DNA from 2 places in the Paraburkholderia sp. EG286B genome. Region 1 is predicted to be linked to the other one. Evidence: predicted binding sites of a transcription regulator. Region 1 holds the regulator's gene; the other holds the start of a gene.
What was found. Region 1 encodes LexA, which represses DNA repair genes until DNA is damaged. Its sites were predicted from a motif close to ACTGTATNNNNATACAGT; they were not measured.
Positions count from the first base shown of each region.

Region 2: a site for LexA is predicted at 5,203-5,220, ahead of imuA (translesion DNA synthesis-associated protein ImuA). Genes of this name have one in related genera too.

Region 1 is NZ_JBFRCF010000006.1:446,085-455,720, reverse strand. It holds gene AB4Y42_RS16210 (sulfate/molybdate ABC transporter ATP-binding protein) at 1-57, opposite strand, end outside; gene cysW (sulfate ABC transporter permease subunit CysW) at 60-1,028, opposite strand; gene cysT (sulfate ABC transporter permease subunit CysT) at 1,025-1,924, opposite strand; gene AB4Y42_RS16195 (sulfate ABC transporter substrate-binding protein) at 2,051-3,109, opposite strand; gene lexA (transcriptional repressor LexA) at 3,402-4,052, shown strand; gene AB4Y42_RS16185 (hypothetical protein) at 4,133-4,510, shown strand; gene AB4Y42_RS16180 (DUF2939 domain-containing protein) at 4,607-5,290, shown strand; gene AB4Y42_RS16175 (universal stress protein) at 5,352-5,822, opposite strand; gene nodI (nodulation factor ABC transporter ATP-binding protein NodI) at 6,143-7,057, shown strand; gene AB4Y42_RS16165 (ABC transporter permease) at 7,116-7,952, shown strand; gene AB4Y42_RS16160 (hypothetical protein) at 7,971-8,393, opposite strand; gene AB4Y42_RS16155 (permease) at 8,498-9,559, opposite strand.
Region 2 is NZ_JBFRCF010000006.1:118,896-128,531, forward strand. It holds gene ppx (exopolyphosphatase) at 1-1,329, shown strand, start outside; gene AB4Y42_RS14715 (GNAT family N-acyltransferase) at 1,465-2,283, opposite strand; gene sixA (phosphohistidine phosphatase SixA) at 2,515-2,979, opposite strand; tRNA gene AB4Y42_RS14725 (tRNA-Pro) at 3,143-3,219, shown strand; gene AB4Y42_RS14730 (NAD(P)/FAD-dependent oxidoreductase) at 3,392-5,008, shown strand; gene imuA (translesion DNA synthesis-associated protein ImuA) at 5,305-6,162, shown strand; gene AB4Y42_RS14740 (DNA polymerase Y family protein) at 6,071-7,675, shown strand; gene AB4Y42_RS14745 (error-prone DNA polymerase) at 7,710-9,636, shown strand, end outside.

The DNA.
Region 1 (9,636 bases):
GTCGAGGGCGGTGAAGTCGCCGAAGCGCTTGTGCAGATTGCTGACGGTGATGCCCATGTTTACTGCTCCCCTGCTTGAATCGGTTGGCGCACGGCGCGAGGCGCTGCGTGTTGTGAAACGTGTTGCACGGCCACGGCTTGCGGGCCGGCGTAAGCGGGAATCTCGTCCGCGCGGCGCAGTTGCGCCGAAAGGCGGCGCTCCGCGAGCAGCTTCAGGCCGAGCGTGACGAGCGCGAGCAACGCGAGCAGCGATGCGACGGCAAATGCCGCCGCGAAGTTGTACTCGTTGTAAAGGATCTCGACGTGCAGCGGCATCGTGTCGGTCTGGCCGCGAATATGACCCGACACCACGGAGACTGCGCCGAACTCGCCCATCGCACGCGCATTGCAGAGAATCACGCCGTACAGCAGACCCCAGCGGATATTGGGCAGCGTCACGCGGCGGAACATCTGCCAGCCCGAGGCGCCCAGCACGTGGGCGGCCTCTTCTTCGTCGTTGCCCTGCGCCTGCATCAGCGGAATCAGCTCGCGCGCGACGAACGGGAACGTCACGAAGATCGTGGCGAGCACGATGCCCGGCACCGCGAAGATGATCTGCACGTCGTGGTCTTCGAGCCAAGGTCCGAGCCAGCCCTGCGCACCGAACAGCAGCACGTAGATGAGCCCTGAAATCACGGGCGAAACCGAAAACGGCAGGTCGATCAGCGTGGTTAGCAGCGCCTTGCCGCGAAACTCGAACTTCGCGATCGCCCATGAAGCCGCGAGGCCGAAGGCCAGATTCAGCGGCACCGCGATCGCCGCGGTGATGAGCGTGAGCCTGATCGCGGCGAGCGCATCGGGATCGACGAGCGACGTGAAATAGAAGCCGATGCCCTTCGACAACGCCTGCCAGAACACGGCGACGAGAGGCACCACGAGAAACAGCGCGAGAAACGCGAGCGCGATGCCAGTCAGCAGCCAGCGCACCCACGCTGATTCGGTGACCGGATCCGGCCGGCGCGTGCTGCGTTGTTGCGGCAGCGTGCTCATTGCGCACCTCCCGCGACGGTTGCGCCCGCCACGGCATTCGGCGCGCTGCCGGCCGAGACGCCGCGGCTCGTGCGGCGTTGCAAATACCACTGCAGCGAATTGATGAGGAGCAGCATGACGAACGAGACGCAGAGCATCATTACGGCGAGTGCCGTCGCGCCCGCATAGTCGTATTGCTCGAGCTTCGTGATGATGAGCAGCGACGTGATCTCCGACTTCATCGGCACGTTGCCGGCGATGAAGATGACCGAGCCGTACTCGCCCAGCGCACGCGCGAACGCGAGCGCGAAGCCGGTGAGGAGCGCCGGCAGCACCGCGGGCAGCACGACACGGCGGAACGTGAGCCAGCGCGTTGCGCCGAGGCACGCGGCGGCCTCTTCCTGTTCGCGCTCGAAGTCCTCGAGCACCGGCTGCACCGTGCGCACGACGAACGGCAAGCCGATGAAGGTCAGCGCCACGAGCACGCCGAGCGGCGTGAAGGCGATCTTCAGACCGAGCGGCTGCAGGAACTGGCCGATCCAGCCGTTGCCCGCATACACGGCGGCTAGTGAAATGCCCGCCACGGAAGTGGGCAATGCGAACGGCAGATCGACGAGCGCATCGATCACCCGTTTGAACGGGAACGTATAGCGCACGAGCACCCACGCGAGCAGGAAGCCGAATACCGCATTGATCAGTGCCCCGCCGAGCGCGGCGCTGAACGTGAGCCGGTACGACGCGATCACGCGCGGCGACCACACGGCGCGCACGAACTGGCTCCAGTCGAGTGTCGCCGTCTTGAGAAAGGTGGCGGCAAGCGGAATGAGCACCACGAGGCTCAGGTAAGCCACCGTGATGCCGAGCGTCAAGCCGAAGCCAGGCAGCGCACTGGGCTTGCGCAATCGAAACGTTGTCATGCTCATCGTCCAGACATGGGTTGCGCGATTCGTGCGTTGCCAATTCGCGCCGAAAAGCGCGCCCGTAGGCGCGCTTCGTTGTTATGCGGTCACGTCGTTATGCGGACCGCGTACTGCCCGACAGCTTTACTGCGGCTGATAGATCGAATCGAACACGCCGCCATCTGCGAAATGCGTCTTCTGCGCGTTGGGCCAGCCGCCGAAGGTGTCGTCGACCGTGTAGAGCTTGAGCTTCGGAAACTTCGCCGTGAGCGCCGCCGGGACCTTGTCCGAACGCGGACGGTAGAAGTTCTTCGCGGCGATCTCCTGGCCCTCTTCGCTATAGAGGAACTGCAGGTAGGCCTCGGCCTCCTTGCGCGTGCCCTTCTTGTCGACGACCTTGTCCACCACGGCGACCGGCGGCTCAGCCAGAATGCTCACGGAGGGCACCACGATCTCGAACTTGTCCGGGCCGAACTCCTTGAGCGAGAGAAATGCTTCGTTCTCCCATGCAATCAGCACATCGCCGATGCCGCGCTGCACGAAGCTCGTCGTCGCGCCGCGCGCGCCCGAATCGAGCACGCCCGCGTTCTTGTAGAGCTTCGTGACGAAGTCCTTCGCCTTCTGCTCGTTGCCGCCCGGCTGGTGCAGCGCATACGCCCACGCCGCGAGATAGTTCCAGCGCGCGCCACCCGAGGTTTTCGGATTCGGCGTGACGATCGAGACGCCCGGTTTGGTCAGATCGTCCCAGTCCTTGATGTGCTTGGGGTTGCCCTTGCGCACGAGGAACACGATGGTCGACGTGTACGGCGAGGCGTTGTCGGGCAGACGCTTTTGCCAGTCCTTCGCGACGATGCCCTTGTTGGCGAGCGCGTCGATGTCCCATGCCAGCGCGAGCGTCACGACGTCGGCCTGCAGGCCGTCGAGCACCGAGCGCGCCTGTGCGCCCGAGCCGCCATGCGACTGCTTGATGGTGAGCGTTTCGCCCGTCTTCGGCTTCCACTGCTTGATGAAGGCTTCGTTGATGTCCTGGTACAGCTCGCGCGTCGGATCGTAGGAGACATTGAGCAGCGAGGTATCCGCGTGAGCGGCGATGGGCGCCATGGCCGCCATCGCCGTGACCCCGACGAGCGGCGCCACGCCGATGACCAGTTTTGCCGCCAGTGTTTTCAGCCAGCCCGCGCGCCCCGTATGTGTCGTGCCCATCTATCTGTTCTCCGTTCTCGTGTGTGCTCGTTTGCGCTCATTGGTGAGTTGCAGCTAACGATGGAGGCCAGTCTAGCGATCCGCTTACATTATTAAAAATGATGTTTTCTCATTTTTTAATACGCAAAAGTGGTAAGGGCAGAGGAAGTCGCTGCTGGAACGCGGTTTCATCCGCGCAAACACGGGAAAGCGGCCTGATGGCAACGCTCAGTCGATGAACTTCAAGTAACACTTGAAAAGTGGCGAGTACTGTATAAAAATACAGTTACCTGTTCAAACATACAGTGGCGCCATGACCAAACTCACCGCACGACAGCAGCAGGTTTTCGATCTGGTTCGCCGGGCCATCGAGCGCACGGGCTTCCCGCCCACGCGCGCCGAGATCGCGGCGGAACTCGGCTTCAGCTCGGCCAACTCCGCGGAGGAGCATCTGCGTGCGCTGGCGCGCAAGGGCGTGATCGAACTGGCTGCGGGCGCCTCGCGCGGCATCCGTCTCGTGCCGGGGCCCGACGACCTGCCGCACCAGTTCACGCTCCCGCACCCGAGCATCATGCAGCTCTCGCTGCCGCTCGTCGGCCGCGTCGCGGCGGGTAGCCCGATCCTCGCGCAGGAGCACATCTCGCAGAACTACATGTGCGACCCGGCGCTCTTCTCGAGCCGCCCCGACTACCTCCTGAAGGTGCGCGGCCTGTCCATGCGCGACGCCGGCATCCTCGACGGCGACCTGCTAGCCGTGCAGAAGAAGGCCGAAGCGAAAGACGGCCAGATCATCGTGGCGCGCCTTGGCGACGACGTCACCGTGAAGCGCCTGAAGCGCCGTCCGAACGGGCTCGAGCTGATCGCCGAGAACCCCGACTACGACAATATTTTTGTCGAGGCCGGCAGCGCGGAATTCGCGCTCGAAGGCATTGCGGTCGGCCTGATCCGCCCCACCGAATTCTAAGCAATCCGTCTGCGCGTAGTTTGCGCGCAGTTCGCGCAGAGTTTGCGCACGCACCGTCTGCGCACTACCTGGAGAGAGTCATGGAACGCCTTGCCCGCCTGCTGCCCTTCCGCCAATTCGGCCGTCTTCGCCATCTCCGTGGAATCGCCTCGTGCGCGGTCCGCGAAGTGCGCGGTTCGGCTGCCGCGCTGAGCGGCTCGCTTTTCGAAGACTCGCCAGAGATGGTGGCGGCCAGCACGGCCGACCTGCCCGTGCTGCCCTCGGCCCAGCCCGCGTTTGCGCGCGTGTCGCTCAACAGCACGCTCAACACCGAACAGCCCATGCGCCGCGCGCCCGTGCGCGTCTATCAGGGCCCGTCGCGGCTCATCCTCGTCGGTACGGTCGACGCGGTTTGCCGCGCGATCGACCGCTGCATCGCCGAACAGCACAGCGACCTGCCCGCGGCGCTCGCGAAGTAAGCAGGAACGCAGCTGAAATGTGAGAAGAGGTTACGGGCGGGATCGTTTGGCCTGGTTTGCGGTCAACACCGTGTTTAAACGATTTGCCCTATGCCGATGACGGAATCTCTCTCTACCCCGCGTAAGACCCAAGGCTGGAAAAAGCCCGTCGCGATCACGGTTGCCGTCGCAATGGTGGTTGCCGCGATCGGCTACGCCTATGCGTCGCCCTATATCGCGGTGAAGCACATGAAAGCCGCCGCCGATGCGCGTGACGCCGTCGCGCTCAACGAGTACGTCGATTACCCTGCGCTGCGCCTGAGCCTGAAACAGCAGGTGGGCGAGATGCTGCATCGGCGCGTCGAGGGGCAGCACAGCAGCAATCCGCTGCTGATCCTCGGCGCCGTGATTGGCGCGGCATTGATTAGTCCGCTCGTCGATGCCTACGCCACACCGGAAGGCGTGGCCGCCCTGCTCGATGGCATGCCGCCGACGGGCAAGCCCGGCGACCGCCCGCACGCGCCGCCGCCGGCGGAATCCGGCGCGCCATCCACGCAATCGGCGGAACCGGCGCAATCGGCACCCGCCTCTGCCTCGCCACCGGCCCCGGCGGCATCCGGCAATCCCGCGCCCGAGGCCCGGCCAGTGACCACGGCCGGCTATCGCGGCCTCAACGAGTTCGCGCTCACGTGGGACCGCGGCAGTACGGGCGAGCACTACGCCGCCATCCTGCAGCGTCACGGGCTCTTCTCGTGGAAGCTCTCGGCCGTCGAGCTCGACGAAGGCAACGTCTCGAACTGAGACAGACCGGTGGTGACAGCCGAGCCAGGCCGGCTCTCTACGAACCGGCCCGCTTGATCCGCTATGCGGCGGCTTGCTGCTGCTTTTCCTCAGCCGCCGACGAACACGCCACCAGAATGCTGCACGATACGCGGTCGAGCAGCGGCGTGTTGCCCGCGCCCATCCACCAGCGCGAGAGCCCCGTGCGGCAGCGGTGGCCCACCACCACGAGGTCGGCATTCAGCTCGTTGGCCAGATTCGCGATTTCGTCGATCGGATGACCGAACGCGAAATGCCCCTGAGCGCGCACGCCGCGCTCGGTTAGCCAGTCCACGCCTTCCTGAAGGATCTCGCGCGCCGTTTCTTCGAAGCGGCCGCAGGCCACATCGGTCAGCAAGCCGGCGCTCTGCGCAATCGTCGAACGCATGTCGACGACCGAGAGCAAATGCGTCTCGGCTTGCAGATCGAGTGCAAGATCGGCGCCGCAACGCAGTGCCTTGCGGCCTTCGCGCGAGCCGTCGTAACAGAGCAGAATTTTTTTATAGCTCGCCATGATCGCTTCTCCCCGCCCGCGTGATTTGCAGGCTGTGCGATTCTCATGATGGTGCGCCGCAATTCCACATGCAAGGGCTGGAAAACGCCAGGTGTGCATCGAAAAACGCCAGATGTGTCGCGACCGCCGCACGCATCTTGCTCAGTGCTGAATGCTTGCCGTGACATGCATTTGCCCGCGTATCGTCAAACCGCTTCGAAGCGCGGCCCGACCCGCCACGCAGCAATGCACTAAAATGGGCCGCCTTGTTTCGTGCGATTTTTCGTTCGGTACTTCGAGCGACTCGCGCGATGCCCGTTCGACTCACGTTCAACCGGTCCATGCCAGCACCCGCCATCGAATTCGAGCAGGTCATCAAACATTACGGAGACAGGGCGGTCGTCAACGGCCTGTCGTTCGACGTCGTTCCCGGCGAGTGCTTCGGACTGCTCGGCCCGAACGGCGCGGGGAAAACCACGACGCTGCGCATGCTGCTCGGCATCGTTTCGCCCGATGCGGGTCGCATCAGCCTGTGCGGCGAGCCGGTGCCGGCGCGCGCACGCCACGCCCGCCAGCGCGTGGGGGTGGTGCCGCAGTTCGACAATCTCGACCCCGACTTCACCGTGCGCGAGAACCTGCTCGTGTTCGGCCGCTACTTCGGCTTGTCTGCGCGCGAAACGCGCGACCTCGTCGCGCCGCTGCTCGAATTCGCGCGCCTCGAAAGCAAGGCCGACGCGCGCGTGGGCGAGCTCTCCGGCGGCATGCGCCGGCGTCTCACGCTCGCGCGCGCGCTCGTGAACGACCCCGACGTGCTCGTGATGGACGAGCCCACCACGGGCCTCGATCCGCAGGCGCGGCATCTGATCTGGGAGCGGCTGCGCTCGCTGCTCGCGCGCGGCAAGACGATCCTCCTCACCACGCATTTCATGGAGGAGGCCGAACGGCTTTGCAATCGCGTCTGCGTGATCGAGGAAGGCCGCAAGATCGCCGAGGGCGCACCCAAGGCGCTGATCGAATCGGAGATCGGCTGCGACGTGATCGAGGTGTACGGACCGGACCCGGTGGCGCTGCGCGACGAACTCGCGGGCGATGCGAAGCGCACGGAGATCAGCGGCGAGACGCTGTTCTGCTATGTGGACGACCCCGCGCCCGTCCATGCGAAGCTGCGCCATCGCTCCGATTTGCGCTACCTGCACCGGCCCGCGAATCTCGAAGACGTGTTCCTGCGGCTCACGGGCCGCGAGATGCAGGATTAACGGCGGCTGGATTAACGGCGGCAAGATCGACGGCGGCGTACGAATCGCCAAGGACACCATGCAGACACGCACCAACAACCCGACGCCCTCGCGCCCCGAGCATGCGAGCGTGCGCGAGCCGCGCGCCGCGCTGCCTTCGAACGCCACGCACTGGATGGCCGTGTGGCGGCGCAACTATCTGGTCTGGCGCAAGCTCGCCCTCGCGTCGATGTTCGGCAATCTCGCCGACCCGATGATCTATCTGTTCGGTCTCGGCTTCGGGCTCGGGCTGATGGTCGGGCACGTCGACGGCGTCTCGTACATCGCGTTTCTCGCGGCGGGCACGGTGTCGTCTTCGGTGATGATGTCGGCGAGCTTCGAGTCGATGTACTCGGGCTTCTCGCGCATGCACGTGCAGCGCACGTGGGAAGCGATCATGCACACGCCGCTCACGCTCGGCGACGTCGTGCTCGGCGAGGTGATGTGGGCCGCGAGCAAGTCGGTGCTCTCGGGCGTGGCGATCATGGTGGTGGCGGGCCTGCTCGGCTACGCGAGCTTTCCTTCCATGCTACTCGCGCTGCCCGTGATCGCGCTCGCGGGCCTCGCGTTCGCGAGCTGCGCGATGATCGTCACCGCGCTCGCGCCCTCCTACGACTTCTTCATGTTTTATCAGACGCTCGTGCTCACGCCGATGCTGCTGCTCTCCGGCGTGTTCTTTCCGATCGCGCAACTGCCCGCGGCCGCGCAGCACATCACGCTGATGCTGCCGCTCGCGCACGCCGTTGCGCTGATCCGCCCTGCCATGCTCGACCGGCCTGTCGAGCAGGCCGGCCTGCACCTGCTGGTGCTCGCGATCTACGTGGTGGTGCCGTTCGCGATCGCATCCGTACTGTTCCGCCGACGCATGATGCGCTGAAACGGCACAGCGAGGCGCTCAGTCCTCGTCGTCGCCCCAGGGAATATCGACGTCCGAAATAAACGCGACCGTCGCGAACGGGCCGCCTTCCTGGCGGCCGACCTTGCCGTCGGCGCGATGCCATTCCACGCGGAACATCGTCGATTGGGTCTGGGCGAGCAAACGCACCGTGCGGATCTCTTCGGGATCCGACTCCTCCACCGGGCCATCGAGCGAAACCAGCAACGACTGCGGCCAGAGACCGTCGGCCGGGTCGTAGATGCGATCACCGTCGGGAATCGAGGTATCCGCCTCGACGCCGATGGTGGCCGAAGCCTCGACGATCATCTTGCCGAGCGCGCGTAGCACCGCCGTGGCGCGGGCCGAATTGGCCTGGCGAATGGCGAGATCGCCGCGCGTGAGCGCCTGCTCGAGTTTCGGATTGGTTTTTTGCTTTGCCATGCTGGTTTTCGGGCCGGGGCCCGCTCCGTGGCGGACGGCGAACCGCCCGCTTATTACAAGAATGCCAACGCTGAACGCATGGCGCCTGCCTCGTCCCGGCGTCCCTAGAAGCCCAGGGCCACCGCCGCGAGCCCGGCGGCAATGCCGAAGAACACCACCGTCGTGCCCACGACCGCGAGCATGCGCGGCCGGAACGAGCCCGCCAGCATCGCGAACGACGGCACGCTCACGGGCGGCAGCGTCATCAGCAGCGCACCCGCGGGTCCCACGCCCATGCCGAGCGCGAGCATCGCCTGGATGATGGGGACCTCGCCGGCCGTGGGGATCACGAACAGCATGCCGACCACGGCGAACGTGACGATCCAGCCAAGGCTGCTCGTGACTTCCGGGCCGATGTGCGGGAACAGCCACGCGCGCGCCGCGCCAAGCAACAGCACCAGCACGATGTATTCCGGCACCAGCCGCACGGCCATACGCGCAAAGATACGCGCCCAGCGCACGAAGACGTTGCCGCCCTCGGCCTGCTGCTGGGCGAGTTGCGCCAGCCGATCGTCGGCGGCGCGCGATTCCTCGGGCGTCACGAGCCGGTTGCAGACCCAGCCGAGGCCGAACACCATCAGCAGGCCCAGCGTGAGACGCAGCGCACTCCATTGCCAGCCGAGCACGAAGCCCATGAACACGAGCGTGGCGGGATTGAGCACGGAGTTGCCGAGCCAGAACGCGATCGCGCCGCCCGCCGACGCATTGCGCGCGCGCAGGCCCACCACCACGGGCGCGGCGCAGCAGGTGCACATCATGCCGGGCACGGCGAGCAGGCCGCCCGCCGCCACGCTGCCGAAGCCGCGCCGGCCGAGCACGCGCGCGACCCACTGCACGGGCAGGAGCGCCTGCACGCCGGAGCCGAGCAGCAGGCCGAGCACCATGGCCTGCCAGATCGCCTTGCCGTAGGCGTAGGCGTAATCGAGCGCGGCGGAGAACGAGGGGTCGGGGGCCGTGGCCGAGCCGCCCATCAGGATCGATTTGCCGATGGAGTGGGTTTCCTCGGCCGTGAATGCGCGGTGATAGTACGGGAACCACTTCACGTAGAAGAGGCCGGCCACCGCCAGCAAAATGAAAATGGGCCAGCCGTAAGACGGGGGCGATTGCGCTGGACGTGCGCTCGTCATTGTGAAAATTCTCCGGGATTGAGCGTATGGACGGCCGCCGGGCGCCGTCACGCGAGGCGTGATGGCGCCCCGGGCGG
Region 2 (9,636 bases), 330 kb from region 1:
GTGCGTGGCTGGGACGCGCTCAAGCGCTTCGGCGAGCGCCTGCGCGACTTCCATCCCGACCAGGTGCGCGCGGTGGCGACCAATACGCTGCGTGTCGCCAAGAACGCGCGCGAGTTCCTCACCGAGGCGGAAGCGGCGCTCGGCTTCCCGATCGAGGTGATCGCGGGGCGCGAAGAAGCGCGTCTCATCTATGCGGGCGCCGCGCACTCGGTGCCGGCGAGCGCGGGCAAGCGCTTCGTGGTGGACATCGGCGGCGGCTCGACCGAGTTCATCATCGGCGCGCACTACACGCCGATCCGCATGGAAAGCCTCTATATCGGCTGCGTGAGCCATAGCCGCCAGTTCTTCCCCTCGGGCAACGTCGACGAGTACACCATGCGCCAGGCCGAACTCGCGGCCACGCGCGAAATCCAGATCATTTCCGGCGACTACCGCAAGACCGGCTGGGACCAGGCGATCGGCTCGTCGGGCACGGCGCGCGCGCTCGCGGAACTCGTCGAGGCGAACGGCTTCAACGATCCCGGCATCACGCATGGCATTTCGCGCGGCGGCCTCGAGCGCCTGAAGCGCGCGCTCATCAAGGCCGAGAACGTCAACCGGCTCAAGCTCGTCGCGCTCAAGCCCGACCGCATCCCGGTGCTGGCGGGTGGTCTCTCGATCATGATCGCGGTGTTCGAGGAACTCGGCATCGACTATGTCGATACCACGGATGGCGCGCTGCGCCTGGGCGTGCTCTACGACCTGCTGGGCCGCTCGCAGCACGAGGACATGCGTACGGTCACGGTGGAGGGCTTCATGCGCCGCTACGGCGTCGATCGCGCGCAGGCGGGGCGCATTGGCGAACTGGCCGTGAAGTTCTACGACCAGTTCGAGGAGCCCGACGAGGAGCGCCGCGAAGAGAACCGCATGTTTCTCACGTGGGCGGCGTCGCTGCACGAAATCGGGCTTTCCATCTCGCACAGCGCGTACCACAAGCATTCGGCCTACATCGCCAGCAACGCCGACATGCCCGGCTTCTCGCGCACCGACCAGGCGCGCCTCGCCGCGCTCGTGCTCGGCCACGTGGGCAAGCTCGGCAAGCTCTCGCAAACGCGCGATGTGGAATGGACGCTGCTGTTCTGTCTGCGCCTCGCCGCGCTGCTGACGCGGCGCCGCGCCGATGTCGGCCTGCCGCACATCAAGGTGGAGGAGGAGGGCAACGGCTACGAAGTGCTGCTGCCCAATGCCTGGGTCCAGAACAATCCGCTCACCGATTACAACCTCGTTCAGGAAGCGGCGGAATGGGGCAAGATCGGCATTCCGTATCGCGTGGTCTATACGGAGGAGTGAGCGTAGCGCGCTGCGCCTCGTCTTACTGTGCCGATAAAAAAGCCCGGCTCGTTGGTGAGCCGGGCTTTTTTTGTCCGCTGGTTTTGCCCGCGGAGTTTGCCTACTGATTTTGCCCGGTGAAGGGCCGATGAGGCCTTAACGCGTCACGGCTTCGCCGAGGAAGTGGCGTGCGTAACGTTCGTTGATCTCCGAGAGGCGGAAGAGCGTGAGGAAGTCCGCGGTGTTGAAGTCGGGGTCCCAGGCGGGCGCACCGCAGATCTTCGCGCCAAGGCGCAGATAGCCCTTGATGAGCGGCGGCGGCACGGCGGGCGTGCCGGTGCGCAGTTCCTCGACGGGCAGCGGCGTGTGCGGGAACGCGCGGTATTCGGGCGCGGTCAGCGCGTCGGCGCCGAGCGCGCAGTACAGGTTCGCCGCGTAGTGGCCGCCGTCGGCCATGGCCACGCTCGCGCAGCCGAGCATCGTCTCGTAGCCGTTGTGCTGCATGTAGCCGCCCAGACCGCCCCACAGCGACATGATGACCGAGCCGCTGCGGTAGTCGGGATGCACGCACGAGCGGCCCACCTCGACCATTTTCGGGCGCAGATGCGCGAGGCGCGAGACGTCGAATTCGCTTTCGGCATAGAGGCGGCCGATGCGCGCCGCCTGGTGCGGCGGCAGCACGCGGTAGGTGCCGACGACCTTGAGCGTGTCGAGGTCGCGCACGAGCAGGTGGTCGCAGTAGGCGTCGAAGGCGTCGACGTCGAGGCCGGCGGGGCCGGTCAGGCGTGCGCCCATCTCTTCGGCGAAAACGCGGTAGCGCAGGCGCTGGGCTTCGCGCAGCTCCTCGTCGGTGCGCGCCCAGGCCACCTGCAGCCGATGCTGCGCGGTGACCGTTTCTTCGGCACGCGGCAAGCGTCGGTTCGACTCGAACAGCGTCGAGGCGAACGGCAGGGTGGGCGTCGGCAGATCTCGCATGGGGCGTCCTGGTCGGAAGTAAGAGAACTTTTCCGGCAATGTAGTAATACGCGGTTACGTTTCCATGAAAACGCAATGACGATTCGATGACGTGGCGTCAGGCAGACGGACGAGGTGGCCCGAAAGGCCGGGGGCGGCGGGGCGCGTTTGAAGTGCGGTTGAAGCGCGCTTGAATCGTTGTAGGGGCCGCGTACAGGCGGCCCGGTGGGCAGGCGCAGGCGGGTTGGAGGGCTAGACGAGATCGGGCGTGATGGCCGCGTGCAGGACGGCCTGGTCGCCGCCGCTGCGCTCGCGGCTCGCAAGCCAGAGCACGCCGGCCTTCTTCACGGCCCAACTGCGCGAATCGGCGCCGCCCGAGAGCAGCCGCGCCGCGACCTCGCCGAGCGTGGGCTGATGGCCGACCACGACGACCGTGGATGCGAGGCCCTCGGGCCAGCCGACGGCGGTGAGGACCTGCTCGACGCTCGCATCGGGTGCGAGTTCGCGCACGACGCGATATTGATCGGTGAGCGCCTCGGCAGTCTGGATGGTGCGTGCGGCGGGGCTCGCGAGGATCACGGCGTCGTCGGGCAGGCGTGCGCGCAGCCAGCGCGCGACGTTCTGCGCCTGCTTGCGCCCGCGCGTGGTGAGCTGGCGGGAGAGGTCGCTGGCGGCGATGTCTTCGGCTTCGGCGTGGCGCCAGAGGATGAGGTGCATGGCGTCTCCTTTTTTGGCGGTATGGGGTGCACGTACGGCGTGTCCTGTCATGGTGCACGCCAGGCCGGTGTGCGGCAAGCGCGTGATGTGGATCGCTTTTCGTCGCTATGGATCCCGAAGATTTGACGGCGTGGCATCAGTGCCGATACAATCGCTGATTCGTCGGAGCGTAGCGCAGCCTGGTAGCGCATCTGATTTGGGATCAGAGGGTCGTAGGTTCGAATCCTATCGCTCCGACCAGCAATACCGAGGGGTTACACGCCATTGGCCTGTAGCCCCTTTTTCTTTTTGTCCCATGTTGGGTCAAACGCGCTCGCGTCTCGTCGTACGGCTTGCGTTCCCTTTGAAAAGCCGCCGAGCTTATAAAATACGGATCGGCCACAACTCCCGTGGCGATCGCACCCTGGCAGCCATGTTACGTTTATCCGAAGTCAAACTCCCCCTCGACCACGCCGAAAGCGAACTTGACGCCGCGATTCGGGGCCGCCTCGCGGAACTCGGCGTAGGGGCGGATGCGCTCGTGCGTTACACCGTGTTCCGCCGTGCGCACGACGCACGCAAGCGCTCGGATATCAAGCTGACCTATATCGTCGACGTCGAAGTCAAGGACGAAGCGGCCGCGCTCAAGCGGATCGCCGGCAAGCCGCATTGCGGGGTGACGCCGGACATGACCTACCGCTTTGTCGCCAGGGCGCCCGAGCACTCGACGCGTGCGCGTCCGGTGGTGATCGGCATGGGGCCGTGCGGCCTGTTCGCGGGACTGATCCTCGCGCAGATGGGTTTTCGTCCCATCATCCTCGAACGCGGCAAGGCCGTGCGCGAGCGCACCAAGGACACCTTCGGGCTGTGGCGCAAGTCCGTGCTCAACCCCGAATCCAACGTTCAGTTCGGCGAAGGCGGGGCCGGGACGTTTTCCGACGGCAAGCTGTACAGCCAGATCAAGGATCCGCACCACTACGGCCGCAAGGTGCTCGAGGAATTCGTCAAGGCCGGCGCGCCGGAAGACATCCTGTATCTGAGCCGGCCGCACATCGGCACGTTCCGTCTCGTGAGCATGGTGGAGAAAATGCGCGCCACCATCCACGAACTGGGCGGTGAAGTGCGCTTCGAAACCCGCGTCGAAGACATCGAAATCGAGCAGGGCAAGGTGCGCGCGCTCAAGCTTTCGAACGGCGAGACGCTGCCGTGCGACCACGTCGTGCTGGCCGTGGGCCACAGCGCCCGCGACACCTTCCAGATGCTGCACGATCGCGGTGTGTTCATGGAAGCCAAGCCGTTTTCGCTGGGCTTTCGGATCGAGCATCCGCAGGGGCTGATCGATCGCAGCCGTTTCGGCAAGTTTGCGGGCCACAAGCAACTCGGCGCGGCCGACTACAAGGTGGTGCATCACGCCAACAATGGACGGGCGGTCTATAGCTTCTGCATGTGCCCCGGCGGCACGGTGGTCGCGGCGACCTCCGAACCCGGCCGCGTGGTCACCAACGGCATGAGCCAGTATTCGCGGGCCGAGCGCAACGCGAACGCGGGCATCGTCGTCGGCATCACGCCGGAGGACTATCCGGGCGGTCCGCTCGCGGGCATCGCCTTCCAGCGCAAGTGGGAAGAGCGGGCGTTCGAACTCGGCGGCGGCAATTACCAGGCGCCGGGCCAGCTGGTCGGCGACTTTATCGCCGGCCGGCCGTCGACGTCGCTCGGCTCCGTGGTGCCGTCTTACAAGCCGGGTGTGCACCCGACCGATCTCAGCACCGCGCTGCCCGACTACGTGATCGAAGCCATCCGCGAAGCCCTGCCTCAGATCGACAGGAAGATCGCAGGCTTCGCGATGCACGACGCCGTGCTCACCGGCGTGGAGACGCGCACGTCGTCGCCGCTGCGCATTCGGCGCAAGGACAATTACCAGAGCATGAACGTCGTAGGTCTGTATCCGGCCGGCGAAGGCGCCGGGTATGCCGGTGGCATCTACTCGGCGGCCATCGACGGCATCGAGGTGGCGCAAGCCGTGGCGCTCGATCTGACGTCGGCGTCCTGATAGCAACAAGCTCCGCGCCGTTTATCGCAGTCGCCCGCATCGGGCTGGCGGCGAATACTAAGAAGCGGCGTTTGCCCCGGACGTCAGCGCGACGTCCGGCGGCCGATCCATCGCGCAAGCGCCTGGATCAGCATTTTGCAATGGATCGCAAAATGACCCTCCCCCAATTTCCGCCTCCTCCAATCTCTCAAAATACTGTATAAACATACAGGTGGAGGCGAGTCGACCTCCTTCCTGCCGATGCCCCATTTCTTGCCGGGCAGGGCGGAGCGTTCCCATCAATCAGGCCACGAACCATGGCAGCAGCAGCCCAGATCACTGCGCAGACTACAGCGCAACTCGCCGCGCACTTGCCCCCGCGGCTGCAAAGCCGCGTGTGGCAAGGCGATCAGCTCGCGCGCGCCAGCGAGCGCACGGTGCCGAGCGGCCACGCGACGCTCGACGCCCAGCTCCCCGGCGCCGGCTGGCCCTCGGGCAGCCTGACCGAGCTGCTCGTCGAGCAGGGCGGCGTGGGCGAGATGCGGCTCGTCGCGCCGGCGTTGCGCGCGCTCACCGCGCAGGCGGGCCGGCACGTGCTGCTCGTCGCGCCGCCGTGGCGCCCCTACGCCTGCGCGCTCAAGGCATGGGGGCTCGCACTCGAGCGCGTGATCTGGGTGCGCGCGGCCGAAGACGAGGCCGCGTGGGTGGCCGAGCAGGCGCTCAAGCAGGAAGGCATGGGCGCCGTGCTGCTCTGGCAGACGAAGGCGCGCGCCGACGCCGTGCGCCGTCTGCAGGTCGCCGCCCAGGATTCGCAGGCGCTCGCGTTTCTCGTGCGGCCGCTCGCCGCGCGCAACCAGTCGTCGCCGGCGCCGCTGCGCATGACCTGCTCGCCGGTGCCGCCGCCCGACGACGCGAACCTGAACCGCCGGCAATGGATGCAGCTCGCCGCGCTCTCCGTCGATATTTTCAAGCGCCGCGGGCCGCCGCCCGCCCAGCCACTCGTCATTACATTGCCGCTGCAGGACGCGGTGCTGCCCCAGCCGGACGCAGCTTCCGTCGTCATGCCGTGGCCCGGGGTCAATCATGCTGTGGATCGCCGTCACCTTGCCGTTGTTGCCGCTGGAGGCCGTCAGACCTCTGATGCCGCCGGCGCCGTCAACGCCGCTTCCGCCTGAAAGCGTCGATGCCGATGCCGATGTCGCCAGCGCGCCGCGCTGCTACGCGCTCGCCGACCACACGCGCATCCTGAGCGCCGATCTCGACGCGCTGCGCGCCGGCGTCGAGCCCGGCAACACGCGCTCGCATGCGCTCGCGCTCGCGCCGGGGCTCGTGCTGCTCGAAGCCGATCCGGCGCGCGAGACCCGCGCGTTCGAGGCGCTCGCGCTCGCGTTGCTCGCCTATACGCCCAAGGTGTCGTTCGCGCAGTCGCACACGCTGTTGCTCGAAGTCGGTTCGGGCTTGCGTCTGTTCGGCGGCGTGCGTGCGCTGCTCGGGAGGGTTGCGGCGACGGTGGCCGGCTGCGGGCACACCGCGCGCATGGCGTGCGCGCCCACGGCGTGGGGGGCGTGGACGCTCGCGCAGGCGCACGTCACGCGTTCGTCGCGCCGCTGGCATGTGCTCAAGGAAACGACGCTCGCGCGCGTGCTCGATTCGCTGCCGGTCACGCTTGCGCCGTTCGCCGCGCAGCACGACCACGCGCTCACGCAGATCGGCTGCGCGACGCTCGGCGACTTGCGGCGGCTGCCGCGCGACGGCATCGTGCGGCGTTTCGGCGACGGCGTGCTCGGCTGGCTCGCGCGGGCGCGCGGCGAGGCGCCCGATCCGCGCGTCTGGTTTGCCGCGCCGCCGTCGTTTCACGCGTCGCTCGAATTGCAGGCGCGCGTGGAGAGCGCCGAGGCGCTGCTCTTTGCCGCGCGCCGGCTCGTGATGCAGCTGGCCGGCTGGCTGGCTGCGCAGCACGCGGCGTTGAGCGGCTTCGAGCTGCGTCTGGAGCACGAGCTGGCTTCGCGTCACGCGCCGCGCACCTCGACGCTCACGATCGCCTGGGCGTCGCCTTCGCGCGACGCCGAGCATCTGCTGTGGCTGCTTCGCGAGCGCCTGAATCAGACCGAGCTTGCCGCGCCCGTGATCGGCCTTGCGCTCGTCGCCTCGCAGGTGAGCGCATACGCGGCGCCCACCGACACGCTCTTTCCGATGGCCGAGGCCGCCGAGGCGTCGCTCGGGCAGCTCTTCGAGCGCATCGGCGCGCGGCTCGGTGAGCAGAACGTGCTGCAGCTTTTCGTCGAGGACGATCACCGGCCCGAACTGGCGATGTCGGCGCGGCCTTACCGCGAGAGCGGCGCGAAGCGTACGCGCAAGCCGCGCAAGGCAGGCAAGCCGCAGCAGGAGGCCGGCGCGAGCGCGCCCGTGCAAAGCGCCTTCGATCTGCCCGAGGTGCCGCTGCCGACCCAGCCGCGTCCGGCGTGGCTGCTCGAAAAGCCGCTCAAGCTCGCGACACGCGGCGACCGGCCCGTTTATCGACGGCCGCTGAAGACGCTCACGCGTACCGAGCGCATCGAGTCCGGCTGGTGGGACGGCGAGGGCGTCGGGCGCGACTATTACGTCGCCGCCGACGACCAGGGCCGCATGTTCTGGCTGTATCGCGAGCGCATTGGCGGCCAGTGGTATCTGCAAGGGCTGTTCGGCTAGCGTTTATTCGTCGTTCTTTCGGGTTTCAGGAATCATGTCGATCAGCGGGACGGGCGCGTCGTCGCCTCCACAACTGCCGGCGCAGTGGGCCGCGCAGCTGCCTGACTACGCCGAGCTGCACTGCCTGACCAATTTCACCTTCCTGCACGGCGCGTCGCGCCCGGGCGAGATGGTCGAGCAGGCGATCCGCCACGGCTACCGCGCGCTCGCGATCACCGACGAATGCTCGTTCGCGGGCGTCGTGCGCGCCTGGAGCGCGCTCAACGAATACGACGAGGCGCGCAAGAAGGCGTATGACGAAGCCGTGCGCGAGGCCCGCGAATGCGGCGGCCATGCCGCCGCCGCGGCCCTGGGCCCGTTCGAGCCGTCGCTGCACCTGCTGATCGGCAGCGAGCTGAATCTCGTCGACGAACATGGCGCGCCGTTCTGCACGATCGTTGCGCTCGCAACGACACGCGAAGGCTACGGCAATCTCTGCGAGCTGATCACGCTGGCGCGCTCGCGGGCGGCAAAGGGCAGCTATCGCGTGCATCCCGCCGATTTCACCGAGCCCGAGCCGGGCTTCGAGCATCTGAAGCACTTGCGCGAGTGCGTGTTGCTGCTCGTGCCGCAGCGCGCGGCCACGCTCGCGCAAACGCTGCGCGCCGCGCACTGGCTCGCGGGCTTCGCGGCCGAGCGCGCCTGGCTCGCGCTCGAACTCTGGCAAACCGGCGGCGACGACACGCAGATCGAAGTGCTGCGCCACGTCTCGCAGGAGAGCGGCCTGCCGCTCGTCGCGGCGGGCGGCGTGCTGATGCACGCCCGTTCGCGCAAGCCGTTGCAGGATACGCTGAGCGCGATCCGGATCGGCAAGCCGCTCGCGTCGTGCGGGCGCGCGCTGGAGGCGAATGCGGAGCGGCATCTGCGCTCGCGCGTGCGGCTTGGCGCGATTTATCCGCGCGAGGCGCTCGACGCGACGCTCGACGTCGCGCGCCGCTGCACGTTTTCGCTCGGCGAGCTGGCCTACGAATATCCCGAGGAACTGGTGCCGCCCGGCGAGACGCCGCAGTCGTGGCTGCGCAAGCTCGTGATGAAGGGCGCACTGGAGCGCTGGCCCGACGGCCTGAACGACAAGCGCCGCGATCAGATCGAACAGGAACTCGGGCTCATCGACGAGCTGAAGTACGAGAAGTACTTCCTCACGGTGCACGACATCGTCCGCTTCGCGCGCGATCAGAAGATCCTGTGCCAGGGGCGCGGCTCGGCGGCGAACTCGGTGGTGTGCTACTGCCTGAAGATCACGGAGATCGACCCCGTGCGCATGAACATGCTCGTGGCGCGTTTTCTCTCGCGGGCGCGCAACGAGCCGCCCGACATCGACGTCGACTTCGAGCATCAGCGTCGCGAAGAGGTCATTCAGTACATCTACCGCAAGTACGGCACGCGCCGCGCCGCGCTGGCCGCGACGCTCATCACCTATCGTTCGCGCAGCGCGTTGCGCGATGTGGGCAAGGCGCTCGGCCTCGACAGCGCGCTCGTCGAAAAGCTCTCGGGCGCGCATCAGTGGTGGGACGGCCCCGATTCGATCGCGCGCCATCTGGAGGAAGCGGGCTTTTCGCCCGACTCGCACGTCACGCAGCAGCTCATCCGCCTCACGCGCGAGCTGCGCGGTTTTCCGCGCCATCTCTCGCAGCACGTGGGCGGCTTCGTGATCGCGCGCGACAAGCTTTCGCGCCTCGTGCCGATCGAAAACGCGGCGATGAAGGACCGCTACGTGATCGAGTGGGACAAGGACGATATCGACGCGCTGCGGCTGTTGAAAGTGGACGTGCTCGCGCTCGGCATGCTCTCGGCGATCCGGCGCTCGCTCGAATTCGTGGCGCAAAGGCGCGGGCTGGCCGAGATGCGCGTGCAGGACATTCCGGTCGAGGACCCGGCGGTGTATCGCATGTGCGCCAGGGCCGATACGGTCGGCGTGTTCC